DNA from 3 places in the Streptomyces sp. NPDC051051 genome. Region 2 is predicted to be linked to each of the others. Evidence: riboswitches for the same ligand, from Rfam matches in the RefSeq annotation. Region 2 holds a riboswitch; each other region holds the start of a gene.
The links. Region 2 has a riboswitch for thiamine pyrophosphate ahead of AB0N31_RS20670 (thiamine ABC transporter substrate-binding protein). Riboswitches for the same ligand answer to the same signal wherever they lie in the genome.

Region 1 (4,437 bases), on a different contig from region 2:
TCGTCCAGCGCGAACGCCATACCGGGGACGGCGGCGGAGGGCGGCGGCACGTCCTCGTGGAGGTGCTTGTAGAGCACCACGGCGGGGGTGTCGCCGTCGTGGGGCTTGTCGCCGGTCAGCATCTCGTAGAGCACGACTCCGCAGGCGTAGACGTCCACGCGTGCGTCGGTGGTGCCCTGCTCCATCTGCTCGGGCGCGAGGTAGGCGACGGTGCCGAGGACGGCCCCGGTGGTGCTGGTCACGGTGTCCACGGACCTGACCAGACCGAAGTCGGCGACCTTGACCCGGCCGTCGTCCCCTATCAGTACGTTCTCCGGCTTCATGTCCCGGTGCACGAACCCGGCGCGGTGCGCGGCTCCGAGCGCGGCGAGAACCGGCTCCAGGATGTCCAGCGCGGCCCGCGGCTGGAGGGCGCCGCGCTCGCGCAGCACGTCCCGCAGGGTGCAGCCGGCGACGTACTCCATCGCGAGGTAGACGTACGACCCGTCGGCCCCCTGGTCGAACACCTGGACGACGTTCGGGTGCGCCAGCCGGGCCACGGACTTGGCCTCGCGGATGAAGCGCTCGACGAAGGAGGCGTCGGCCGCGAGGGCCGGGTGCATCACCTTGAGCGCGAGGACGCGGTCGAGGCGGGTGTCCACGGCCCGGTAGACCGTGGCCATCCCGCCGACCGCGATCCGCGCGTCCACGCGATAACGCCCGTCGAGCACCTGCCCGACCAGAGGGTCCTGAAGGGTCGTGTCCACGCAGGCGAGTGTACGAGCCCGCACCGGCACCCCTCACCGCTCACACCGGTATCGCAGCGGGACTGAAGCGGACCTGTGACGAGCGACACGACCGCCGACGGCGCCCGGTCCTCTCGGGCGACGGCCACCGCCCGGCCGGCACGGGCGGCGGGCGGGAGACGTCGTCAGAAGGCCGGCCGTTCCGGGTCGAGGGCGGCACGACCCTCCTGCGGCGACGACGCCTCCGCGAAGTGACGGCGGGGAATGCGGCCCGCGAGCCGGGCCAGCCTCCCCGCCTCCACGGCCCCCCGCATCGCGCGGGCCATCAGCACCGGCTCCTGCGCCCGCGTCACCGCCGACGCCAGCATCACCCCCGCGCACCCCAGCTCCATCGCCAGCGCCACGTCCGACGCCGTACCGGCGCCCGCGTCCAGGATCACCGGCACGCGCGCGTGCTCGACGATCAGCTGGAAGTTGTGGGGGTTGCGAATGCCCAGCCCGGACCCGATCGGCGAGCCCAGCGGCATCACCGCCGCACACCCGACGTCCTCCAGCTTCCGCGCCAGCACCGGATCGTCGTTCGTGTACGGCAGCACCGTGAACCCGTCGTCGACCAGCGTCTCCGCCGCGTCCAGCAGCTCGATCGGATCGGGGAGCAGCGTCCGCTCGTCGGCGATGACCTCCAGCTTGACCAGGTCGGTCCCCAGCGCCTCCCGTGCCAGCCGTGCCGTCAGGACCGCCTCCCCGGCCGTGAAGCACCCCGCCGTGTTCGGCAGCACCCGGATGCCGAGCCGTTCCAGGACCGACAGCACGGACCCGTGCACCGAGGGGTCCACCCGCCGCATCGCGACGGTGGTCAGCTCGGTGCCGGACGCGGCCAGCGCCCGCTCCAGCACCTCCAGGCTGGGCGCGCCGCCCGTCCCCATGATCAGACGGGACGAGTACGCCGTACCGCCGAGGACGAAGGGATCGTCGGCCATGGCTCAGCCTCCCTGGACGGCGGTGAGGACTTCCACGCGGTCTCCGTCGGAGAGGGCGGTGGCGGACCACCGCGCGCGTGGGACGACGGTTTCGTTGAGGGCGGCGGCCACCCCGGAGGGCGCCGGCGTCAGGGACCGTACGACGCTGTCGAGGGCCGTGCCGGGAGCGACCTCGCGCCGCTCGCCGTTCACCGAGATCTTCATGCGGGCTGCTCCGAGAGGGCGGCGGCGTGGAAGCGCCGGGGGGTGAAGGGACGGGCCTCGTCGGGGAGTTCGCCGGTGGCCAGCGCGTGCGCCAGCGCGTCCCCGGTGACCGGTGCCAGCAGTACGCCGTTGCGGTAGTGCCCGGTCGCCAGCAGCAGTCCGTCCAGTCCGGTCGGCCCGAGCAGCGGCGCGTTGTCCGGCGAGCCGGGACGCAGCCCCGCGCGGGTCTCGGTGAGCGGCAGCTCGGTGATCCCGGGAACCAGTTCGTGGGCGTCCCGCAGCAGCTCGTACACGCCGCCCGCCGTCACCGTCGTGTCCCAGCCCAGTTCCTCGCTCGTCGCCCCGACGACCAGTTCGCCGTTCTCGCGCGGCACCAGGTAGACCTGGCTGCCGCGCACCACGGCCCGGACCGTCCGGGTCAGGAACGGCGCGTACCGCCGCGGCACGGTCAGCCGCAGCACCTGCCCCTTGACCGGCCGCACCGGCGGCAGCACCTCCGCCGGGACGCCCGCGAGCCGCCCGCTGAGGCTGCCCGCCGCGAGCACCACCTGCCGCGCCGCGAGCGCCGTACCCGCGCGCGTGCGCACTCCCGCGGCGCGCCCGGCCGACACCGTCAGCCGTTCCGCCCGGTCGCGGTGGAAGGCCACGCCCGTCCGCTCACAGGCGGCCACCAGCGCCGCCACCAGCCGCCGCGGATCGATCTGGTGGTCCCCGTCCACCCGCAGCCCGCCCCGTACCCCGGGCGCGAGCATGGGTTCCAGCCGCCGGCACTCCCGCCCGGACAGCCACTCCGAGGCCAGCCCCGACCGCCGTTGCAGGGCGTGGAGTTCCCGCAGGTGGGCGCGGTCGTCGGCGTCCAGCGCGACCGCGAGGGTCCCGGAGCGGCGGTAGCCGAGGTCGTGACCGGTCAGTTCGGTCAGCTCGGCCGCGAAGTCCGGGTAGCGGCGGGCCGATTCCAGGTTCAGGCCGAGCAGTGTCTGTTCGCCGTGGTGCAGTTCCGAGACGGCGGCCAGCATCCCGGCCGCCACCTGCGCGGCCCCGCCGCCCGGCTCGGGATCCAGCACCGCCGTGGCGAACCCGCGCTGCGCGGCCCGCCACGCGGTGACCAGCCCGATGATGCCGCCCCCGACGACGAGGACGTCCGAATTGCCTGAGGACATGGGCGTCCAGCCCCTCCCTTCGCCGGCATGACCCGGATCAGGTTCGTACGGTCGGAGGCCGCCAGCCTCCCTCTCAGCCCGGTGCGTCCGGGCTCCCGCGAGTGCTCTAGGTTGGCCACCCTAGCCCCCCGTCCTCCGTCTCGGTAAGGGAGCCTCCCCCGTGGCCCGTTCGCTCGACGGCCTGGTCCTGGCCCCGGTGGCCGACCAGGCCCCCGGTCAGGTCGGCACCCGCACCCGCTTCACGTACCGCGAACGCGACGGCGTCGTCTGGGCCGACTACGCGGGCGGCGACGTCGTCCGCGGGCATCTCGTGGGGACCCGGCGGGGGGACCGGCTGGACTTCCGGTACGTCCAGCTCAAGCACGACGGGACGACGTCGTCCGGGCACTGCGCGTCCACGGTCGTCGAGCTGCCCGACGGGCGGCTGCGCCTCGACGAGACCTGGGAGTGGGAGTCGCAGACCGGCAGCGGGACCAGTGTGGTGGAGCAGATCACCGAGCAGGACGGCTGACTGGCAACACGTCAGCTGTCTAAGGTGATCGGGTGAGCGAGCAGACGCGGGAAGAAGACGGGCGGGCGGCGCGACGGGTGGTCGTCGTCGGCGCGGGGATGGCCGGGGTGCAGACCGCGGTCGCCCTGCGCGAACAGGGCTTCGACGGCACGGTGCTCGTCGTCGGCGCCGAACCCCACCAGCCCTACGACCGGCCCCCGCTGTCCAAGGCCGTCCTGCTCGGCAAGGCCGAGCACTCCGCCTTCGACGTCGACTTCGAGAGCCTCGACGTCGAACTCCGGCTCGGCAGCGAGGCCCTCGGCGTCCGCCCCGCCGACCACGAACTCGACACCGAGTCCGGGCCCGTCCCGTACGACGTCCTCGTGCTCGCCACCGGCGCCGAACCGATCCGGCTGCCCGGCGCCGAAGGCGTCCCCGGCGTCCATCTGCTGCGCACCCTGGACGACGCCGAACGGCTGCGGCCGGTGCTCGCCGGCCGTCACGACATCGTCGTCGTCGGCGCCGGCTGGATCGGCGCCGAGTTCGCCACCGCCGCGCGCGAGGCCGGCTGCGCGGTCACCGTCGTCGAGGCCGCCGACCGGCCGCTGGCCGGCGCCCTGCCCGCCGACGTCGCCGCCGCGATGACCGCCTGGTACGCCGACAGCGGCACCGAACTGCGCACCCGCACGCGCGTGCGGCGCGTCGAGCCCGGCGCGGTCCTCCTCGACGACGGGTCCCGGCTGCCCGCCGACGCCGTCGTGGTCGGCATCGGCGCCCGCCCCGCCACCGCCTGGCTGACCGGCTCGGGCATCGAGCTGGGGCGGCACGGCGAGGTCGTGGCCGACGCCGGCCTGCGCACCTCCCTGCCCGACGTGTAC
Region 2 (4,437 bases):
GAGACGTTCCGAGACGGGACGTCCCACGGCGGGACGTTCCGCGACGAGACGTCCCCTGTGGGGACGTTCCGTGACGAGACCCCGTCGGCGCTGCCCCCTGCGGCGGTGCCGCAGAATCCGGAGCCCATGCCCGACGCACCGCAGCCGGCACCCGTCCCGCAGAAGAAGAGCGCGGGCCGTGACCTGACTGCGGCCATAGGCGTCGGTGTCGGACTCGGTGCGGTGATCGTCGCGTCGCTGTTCGTGGTCAAGGCCGTGTTCGTCGGCGTGGTCGCGGTCGCCGTCGTCGTCGGCCTGTGGGAACTGACCAGCCGCCTCCAGGAGCGCAAGGGCATCAAGGCGCCGCTGGTGCCGCTCGCGGTCGGCGGCGCCGCCATGGTCGTCGCCGGGTACGTCCGGGGCGCCGAGGGCGCCTGGGTCGCCATGGCCCTGACCGCGCTGGCGGTCCTGGTCTGGCGGATGACGGAACCGCCGGAGGGCTACCTCAGGGACGTCACGGCCGGCGTCTTCGCGGCCTTCTACGTCCCGTTCCTGGCCACGTTCGTCGCCATGATGCTCACCGCGGACGACGGAGCGCGCCGCGTCCTGACGTTCCTGCTCCTGACCGTCGTCAGCGACACCGGGGCGTACGCCGTCGGCTGGCGCTTCGGCAAGCGCAAGCTCGCTCCGCGCATCAGCCCCGGCAAGACCCGCGAGGGCCTGCTCGGCGCGGTGTCCTTCGCGATGGTCGTGGGCGCGCTGTGCATGCAGTTCCTGATCGAGGACGGCGCCTGGTGGCAGGGTCTGCTGCTCGGCCTGGCGGTCGCGGCCAGCGCGACGCTCGGCGACCTCGGCGAGTCCATGATCAAGCGGGACCTCGGCATCAAGGACATGGGCACGCTGCTCCCCGGCCACGGCGGCATCATGGACCGGCTGGACTCCCTGCTGCCCACCGCGCCGGTGGTGTGGCTGCTGCTGGTGCTGTTCGTGGGCTCCGGCTGAGCGGTATCCCGCCCCGCGCCCGGAACGAGCCCCCGTCCCCCGAGGACGGGGGCTCGTCGCATGAGCCGACCGGGGCATCCGAGTGGATCTGCGACACTGGAAGGGTTATGCCTGCACCCGGAGAACTCACTTTCGTCGCCCCCCGCGGAGCCAAGAAGCCGCCGCGGCATCTTGCCGACCTCTCGCCCGCCGAGCGGAAGGAGGCGGTGGCGGGGATCGGTGAGAAGCCGTTTCGTGCGAAACAGCTGTCCCAGCACTACTTCGCGCGGTTCGCGCACGATCCGGCCGAGTGGACCGACATCCCCGCCGGGGCCCGCGAGAAGCTGCGCGAGGCGCTGCTGCCCGAGCTGATGACGGTCGTGCGGCATCTGTCCACGGACCAGGGGACCACCCGCAAGACGCTGTGGCGGCTGTTCGACGGCACGCTCGTGGAGTCGGTGCTGATGCGGTACCCGGACCGGGTCACCATGTGCATCAGTTCGCAGGCCGGCTGCGGGATGAACTGCCCCTTCTGCGCGACCGGGCAGGCCGGGCTGGACCGGAACCTGTCCACCGCCGAGATCGTCCACCAGATCGTGGACGGGATGCGGGCGCTGCGCGACGGGGAGGTCCCCGGAGGGCCGGCCCGGTTGTCCAACATCGTGTTCATGGGCATGGGCGAGCCGCTCGCCAACTACAAGCGGGTCGTCGGCGCGATCCGTGCCCTCACCGACCCCGCGCCCGACGGGCTGGGGCTCTCGCAGCGCGGGATCACCGTGTCGACGGTCGGGCTGGTGCCGGCCATCAACCGGTTCTCCGACGAGGGCTTCAAGTGCCGGCTCGCGATCTCGCTGCACGCCCCCGACGACGAGCTGCGCGACACCCTCGTCCCCGTGAACACGCGGTGGAAGGTGCGCGAGGTGCTCGACGCCGGGTTCGAGTACGCCGAGAAGTCCGGACGCCGGCTGTCCATCGAATACGCGCTGATCCGCGACATCAACGACCAGGCCTGGCGGGGCGACCGGCTCGGGCGCATGCTCAAGGGCCGGCCCGTGCATGTGAACCTGATCCCGCTGAACCCGACGCCGGGCTCCAAGTGGACCGCCTCCCGGCCCGAGGACGAGAAGGCGTTCGTCGAGGCCATCGCGGCGCACGGGGTACCCGTCACCGTCCGGGACACCCGCGGTCAGGAGATCGACGGGGCGTGTGGTCAGCTCGCCGCCACCGAGCGGTAGTCTGGCCGACGTCAGCACTGTCTTGTTTTCGGACAGTGCGACGAACCAGACATCTTCATATTCCGACAGGGGAGCGCCACAGCGCTGAGAGTGCGGCAACCGGGCCGCAGACCCTCTGAACCTCGCCCAGGTCATTCTGGGTAGGAAGTTCGGTCATCACTCGAGCTGTTGCGCCCTGCCCGGGAGCCCCCTCGCGGGTCCCCGGGCAGGGCCGCGTCTCTTCCTGGTCACCTCCAGGAGGAATACCAGTGCACACCAGGACGCTCATGGCCGCGGCCGTCGGCCTCGGCCTCGTCACGCTGTCCGCCTGCGGATCGTCGGACGACGGCGGATCCGCGCAGGGCGGGAGCAAGACCGTCACCCTTGTCAGCCACGACTCGTGGGTCGTCTCCAAGAGCGTGCTCGCCGACTTCGAGAAGCGGTCCGGCTACCGGGTGAAGGTCCTCAAGGACGGCGACGCCGGGCAGGCCGTCAACAAGGCGATCCTCACCAAGGACAACCCCCAGGGCGACGTCTTCTTCGGCGTCGACAACACCCTGCTCTCCCGCGCGCTCGACAACGGCCTCTTCCAGCCGTACGAGGCGCAGGGGCTCGACCAGGTCGACGGCCAGTACCAGCTGGACGCCGGCAAGCACCGGGTCACGCCCGTCGACCACGGCGACATCTGCGTCAACTACGACAAGAAGTACTTCGCCGACCACAAGCTGGCGCCGCCCGCCACCTTCGACGACCTGGCGAAGCCGGAGTACAAGAACCTCCTCGTCACCGAGAACGCCTCCACCTCCTCGCCGGGCCTCGGTTTCCTGCTGGGCACCGCGGCGAAGTACGGCGACGAGGGCTGGCCGGACTACTGGAAGAAGCTCAAGGCCAACGGCGTGAAGGTCGTCGACGGCTGGGAGCAGGCCTACAACGAGGAGTTCTCCGGGTCGGCCGGCGGCAGGAAGACCGGGGCGGACCGGCCGCTCGTCGTCTCCTACGCCTCCTCGCCGCCCGCCGAGGTGATCTACGGCGACCCGAAGCCGACGACCGCGCCGACCGGCGTCGCGACCGGCACCTGCTTCCGGCAGATCGAGTTCGCCGGACTGCTGAGCAACGCGAAGAACAGCGAGGGCGGCAAGGCGCTGCTCGACTTCCTGATCTCGAAGGAGTTCCAGGAGGACATGCCGCTCAACATGTTCGTCTACCCGGTGGCGAAGGGCGCGGCCGTGCCCGCCGAGTTCACCGAGTACGGTCCGGCCGCCGAGGATCCCGAGACGATGGACCCGGCGAAGATCGCCGCGGACCGCGACCAGTGGGTCAAGTCGTGGACCTCGCTCGTACTGAAGTAGGGCGGCGAGCGGCCGTCCGCCGCCGGCGCACCGGGAGCGCGGCGCGGCTCGGGCTCATGGCCCTGCCCGTCGCGTTCTTCGGGCTGTTCTTCGCCTACCCGGTCGCCGCGATCACCGCGCGGGGACTGCACTCCGGCGGCGGCTGGCACTTCGGGCGCCTGTTCGACGTGCTCGGGCAGCCCGACATCCGGCACGTCCTGTGGTTCACCACCTGGCAGGCGCTCGCCTCCACCGTGCTGACCCTGCTGATCGCGCTGCCCGCCGCCTACGTCTTCGCCCGGTTCTCCTTCCCCGGCAAGCAGGTCCTGCGGGCCGTCGTGACCGTCCCGTTCGTCCTGCCGACCGTCGTCGTCGGCACGGCGTTCCTGGCGCTGGTCGGGCGCGGCGGTCTCCTCGACGACCTGTGGGGCGTACGGCTGGACACCACGGTGTGGGCGATCCTGCTGGCCCACGTCTTCTTCAACTACGCCGTGGTCGTGCGCACGGTCGGCGGGCTGTGGGCGCAGCTCGACCCGCGGCAGGAGGAGGCCGCGCGCATGCTGGGCGCCTCGCCGCTGCGGGCCTGGCGGCAGGTCACCCTGCCGGCCCTCGCGCCGGCCGTGGCCGCCGCCGCGCTCATGGTGTTCCTCTTCACCTTCACCTCCTTCGGTGTGGTGCAGATCCTCGGCGGGCCGACGTTCTCCACGCTGGAGGTCGAGATCTACCGGCAGACCTCGGAGATCTTCGACCTGTCGACGGCCGCCGTCCTCACGATCGTCCAGTTCGGCGCCGTCGGCGCCGTCCTCGCCGTGCACGCCTGGACCGTACGGCGTCGGGAGAGCGCGCTGCGGCTCGTGGACGCGGCGGGGACGGCACGGCGACCGCGCGGGGCGGGGCAGTGGGCGTTGCTCGCCGGGGTGCTCGGCACGGTCGCG
Region 3 (4,437 bases), on a different contig from region 2:
AGGAGTACGCGCTGGGCACGGTGTGTGCCGCGATCCCGATCACCGTGGGCACGACCGCCGCCACGATGGCCATTTCTCTCTCCGCTCATCAGGCCGACCGGCTGCCGACGGCGGTACGGCAGTTGCAGAGCGAAATCGGGCGGATGCTGGGGTCGTTTGCTGTCTCTGTCAGTATCTGAAAACTTACTCCTTGTGATCTGTTGTGTACTTTCAGCAAGATATCAGCAGGATCAAGGGTTGATTCCCAGCCAGTCGACGGCGATGACGGGATAGGGCAATGCGCGAGTCCGTGCAGGCAGTAGAGGCAGAGGTCATGATGAGCTTTCTCGTCTCCGAGGAGCTCTCTTTCCGCATCCCGGTGGAACTGGGCTACGAGACCTGCGATCCGTATGCCGTACGGCTCACGTTTCATCTGCCCGGTGATGCCCCGGTGACCTGGGCGTTCGGGCGTGAGCTGCTCATCGACGGGGTGGGCAGACCGTGCGGCGAGGGAGACGTGCGGGTCTCGCCGGCCGACCGGGATCTTCTGGGTGAAGTGCTGATCCGGCTTCAGGTGGGCTGTGAACAGGCGGTGTTCCGCTCGTCGGCGGCTCCGCTCGTGGCCTTCCTCGACCGCACCGACAAGCTGGTCCCGTTGGGGCAGGAGGGCGCGTTCGCCGACTTCGACGCCCATCTCGACGAGGCCTTGGACCGGATCCTGGCGGAGGAACAGAGCGCCGGGTGAGGTCTGGTGAGGGCTGGTGGCATGCCGGTGAAGTAACGCTTCTGCTGGAACGGTGACGAGGCGCTCGGCAATCGGCCCGCCCCGATCGGCGAATTGGCGTGCACGAGCAGGATGACGTCCCGGGTGCACGAAGGGCGACGTGTCCGATGACCCCTTCGCGCACCCGGGAACGTCAGCGTTTGCGGCGCCTGCCCTTGCCGCCCCGAGCGCTCTGCGCGGCCGGGCCCGCCGTACCGGCCGACGACGCCCCCGGCGCCGCCGGAGCTGCCGCGGTGAGGGAGCCCGTATCCGACCGGTCCGCCGACACCACGAGCGCGGCGAGTGCCGTGGTCACCGGAACCGACGCGACCAGGCCGATCGAACCGACCAGCGTGCGCACGATCTCCTCGGCGACCAGCTCGCTGTTGGCGACCGTGCCGACGCTGCTCTGCGCGATGGAGAACAGCAGCAGCAGTGGCAGGGCGGCGCCGGCGTAGGCCAGGACGAGCGTGTTGACCACGGACGCGATGTGGTCGCGACCGATCCGGATGCCCGCCCGGTACAGCCCCCGCCAGCCCATCGTGGGGTTGGCCTCGTGCAGTTCCCAGACCGCCGACGTCTGGGTGACCGTCACGTCGTCGAGGACACCGAGCGATCCGATGATGATCCCGGCGAGGAGCAGACCGCTCATGTCGATCGTCGGGTACAGACCGTGGATCAGACCGGTGTTGTCGTCCGTGTTGCCGGTGAGCGCCGCCCAGTCGACGAACCAGGAGCCGAGGACGCCGATCAGCAACAGGGAGATGAGGGTGCCCAGAACCGCCACGGAGGTGCGGGCCGACAGTCCGTGACACAGGTAGAGAGCGATGAGCATGATGGCGCTCGCCCCCACGACCGCCACCGCGAGCGGGTTCGAGCCTTGCAGGATTGCGGGCAGCACGAAGAAGTTCAGCACCATGAAACTGATGGCCAGCGAGACCAGCGCCATGACACCCTTCAGCCGCCCGACGACCACGACGGCGACGGCGAAGATGAGGGCGAGCACGGTCAACGGGACGCGGCGGTCCACGTCGGTCACCGAGTACTGAAGGTCCTTCGGCGCGGAGGGTTCGTAGGCGACCACGACCTTCTGCCCCTCGTGCAGCTGCCGTGACTGGTCCGGCTGGACGATCTCCGTGAAAGTACGGCCCTTGTCCGCGCCGGTGTCCACGCGGATCGTGGCCTTCTTACAGGTGCCGTTCGCCTGCTGGGACGCGGAGGAGCCTTCAGCGGTGGAGGTGTCGCCGGTGGGGGTGCCGCCCGAGGCGTTCGCCGACGAGCAGCTGATGCTCTCGACGTCGGCGACCGTCGCCCGCTGCGTCTGCCGGTCGAAGCCGACGCCGGTGCGCTCGTGGGCCGGGGCACCGCCGGGCCACAGCACGACCAGACCGGCGAGCACGGCTACGGCGAAGGGGATGAGGACGGCCGCGATGACCTTGCGCAGATGCTTGGAGACGGGGGCGGCCGGGCCATGACTGTGGCTGTGCCCGTGGCCGCCGCCCGGACCGGGGACATGGCCGCCGTGCCCGCCGCTGTGCCCGTCGCCGGAGCCATGTCCATGCCCGTGGCCGTCATCTGAACCGTGCCCGTCACCGGGGCCGGGGCGGAGGCCGTGTCCGTGGCCCCTGCCTCCGCCGGCGCTTCCGTTTCCCTCACCGGCACCGCGTCCATGAACCGCACGGGGAACACCGCCCTGACCGGTCCCGGACGCGTGCGTACCGTCGCCGGGCAGGTGTCCGTGGTTCCTGCCGGAGCCCTGCCCACCGTTGGAGCCGTGTCCGCCCTCGTGGCCGAAGCCGTACTCGCCGCCGGGACCCGCACTCAGACCCGGGCCGGCATCCGGACGAGGGCCCGATCCGGGAACGGAACCGCCCCCGGGGCTGTACCCCTGCCCTCGCCCGGGGCGTCCGGCGGGAGGAACGCCCGGACCGCGGGGCTGTTCGGGCGGTGGGAACGGAGGATGGGGTGTCGTGGTCACCGCCCGATCATCGCAAGAACGACCGAGGCCCACTGTTCACCGCGCCACAAAGGACGCTAGCGTGGAGGCACTTTTGCACACGCGGGAGCTCGGAGCACCGGGCTGAGAGGGCGCTGACCTCTGTCTTCGCGATGTTTCACGTGGAACGTCACCTCCACCGAGTGATGTTTCACATGAATCGTCGGCAGACGGAAGCCGCTGCGTCGACCGCTGAACCTGTTACCGGGTAATGCCGGCGTAGGGAGTAGCTCTCATGACCAACAAGGACGCACGCACGCCTGCCTCCGCGCAGGCCTCCGACGAGGTCTCTGGCGACGGGGAGGCCGGGAAGTCCATCGGATGGCACAAGGCGTATGTCGAGGGCCCGCGCTCCGACCTGCGCGTGCCGGTCCGTCAGGTGCACCTCACCAACGGGCAGTCGGTCACTCTGTACGACACCTCCGGCCCGTACACCGATCCGCTCGTCGAGACGGACGTCCGCAGGGGGTTGCCGCCTCTGCGGGAGAACTGGGTCATCGCCCGCGGCGACACGGAGGAGTACGCGGGCCGCCCCGTCCGTCCGGAGGACGACGGGATCAAACACACCTCGCCGCGCGGGGGACTGCGTAACCTCGACGCGGTCTTCCCCGGACGGCCCCGCCTGCCGCGCCGCGGCCGGGAGGGGCAGGCGGTCACCCAACTCGCTTACGCACGCCGGGGCGAGATCACGCCGGAGATGGAGTACGTGGCCATCCGGGAGAACGTGGAGCCCGAGGTCGTCCGTGAGGAGATCGCGGCTGGACGTGCGGTGCTGCCCGCCAACGTCAATCACCCGGAGACCGAGCCGATGATCATAGGCAAACGGTTCCTGGTGAAGGTCAATGCCAACATCGGCAACTCGGCGGTGACCTCCTCCATCGAGGAGGAAGTCGAGAAGATGACCTGGGCCACCCGATGGGGCGCCGACACGGTCATGGACCTGTCCACCGGCCGCAACATCCACACCACCCGCGAGTGGGTGCTGCGCAACTCGCCGGTGCCCATCGGCACGGTGCCGCTCTACCAGGCGCTGGAGAAGGTCGACGGCCGGGCCGAGGAGCTGACCTGGGAGATCTATAAGGACACGGTGATCGAGCAGGCCGAGCAGGGCGTGGACTACATGACCGTCCACGCGGGCGTGCGCCTGCCGTACGTCCCGCTGACGGCGAACCGCAAGACCGGCATCGTCTCCCGTGGCGGCTCGATCATGGCCGCCTGGTGCCTGGCCCACCACAAGGAATCGTTCCTCTACGAGAACTTCGAGGAACTCTGCGAGATCCTCGCGGCCTACGACGTCACGTACTCGCTGGGCGACGGGCTGCGGCCCGGCTCGATCGCGGACGCCAACGACGAGGCCCAGTTCGCGGAGTTGCGCACCCTCGGGGAACTCAACCGCATCGCGAAGCGTTTCCATGTTCAGACCATGATCGAAGGCCCGGGACACGTCCCGATGCACAAGATCAAGGAGAACATCGACCTTCAGCAGGAGATCTGCGATGAAGCTCCGTTCTATACGCTCGGCCCGCTGACGACGGACGTCGCCCCGGCGTACGACCACATCACCTCCGGCATCGGTGCCGCGATGATCGCCTGGTGGGGCACGGCGATGCTCTGCTATGTCACCCCCAAGGAACACCTGGGTCTGCCCAACCGTGACGACGTCAAGACCGGCGTCATCACCTACAAGATCGCCGCCCAC

Region 1: another riboswitch for thiamine pyrophosphate. It lies ahead of thiO (glycine oxidase ThiO); the one in region 2 lies ahead of AB0N31_RS20670 (thiamine ABC transporter substrate-binding protein).
Region 3: another riboswitch for thiamine pyrophosphate. It lies ahead of thiC (phosphomethylpyrimidine synthase ThiC); the one in region 2 lies ahead of AB0N31_RS20670 (thiamine ABC transporter substrate-binding protein).

Annotation. Positions count from the first base shown of each region.
Region 1 is NZ_JBFBCB010000017.1:7,537-11,973, forward strand. Features, by position in the region: gene pknB (Stk1 family PASTA domain-containing Ser/Thr kinase) at 1-746, opposite strand, end outside; gene AB0N31_RS15150 (thiazole synthase) at 911-1,705, opposite strand; gene thiS (sulfur carrier protein ThiS) at 1,709-1,909, opposite strand; gene thiO (glycine oxidase ThiO) at 1,906-3,069, opposite strand; TPP riboswitch at 3,067-3,178, opposite strand; gene AB0N31_RS15165 (hypothetical protein) at 3,230-3,580, shown strand; gene AB0N31_RS15170 (FAD-dependent oxidoreductase) at 3,613-4,437, shown strand, end outside.
Region 2 is NZ_JBFBCB010000026.1:63,131-67,567, reverse strand. Features, by position in the region: gene AB0N31_RS20680 (phosphatidate cytidylyltransferase) at 1-981, shown strand, start outside; gene rlmN (23S rRNA (adenine(2503)-C(2))-methyltransferase RlmN) at 1,089-2,195, shown strand; TPP riboswitch at 2,253-2,360, shown strand; gene AB0N31_RS20670 (thiamine ABC transporter substrate-binding protein) at 2,462-3,523, shown strand; gene AB0N31_RS20665 (iron ABC transporter permease) at 3,580-4,437, shown strand, end outside.
Region 3 is NZ_JBFBCB010000012.1:33,058-37,494, reverse strand. Features, by position in the region: gene AB0N31_RS12015 (IclR family transcriptional regulator C-terminal domain-containing protein) at 1-179, shown strand, start outside; gene AB0N31_RS12010 (SsgA family sporulation/cell division regulator) at 278-724, shown strand; gene AB0N31_RS12005 (YibE/F family protein) at 897-2,474, opposite strand; TPP riboswitch at 2,792-2,981, shown strand; gene thiC (phosphomethylpyrimidine synthase ThiC) at 2,974-4,437, shown strand, end outside.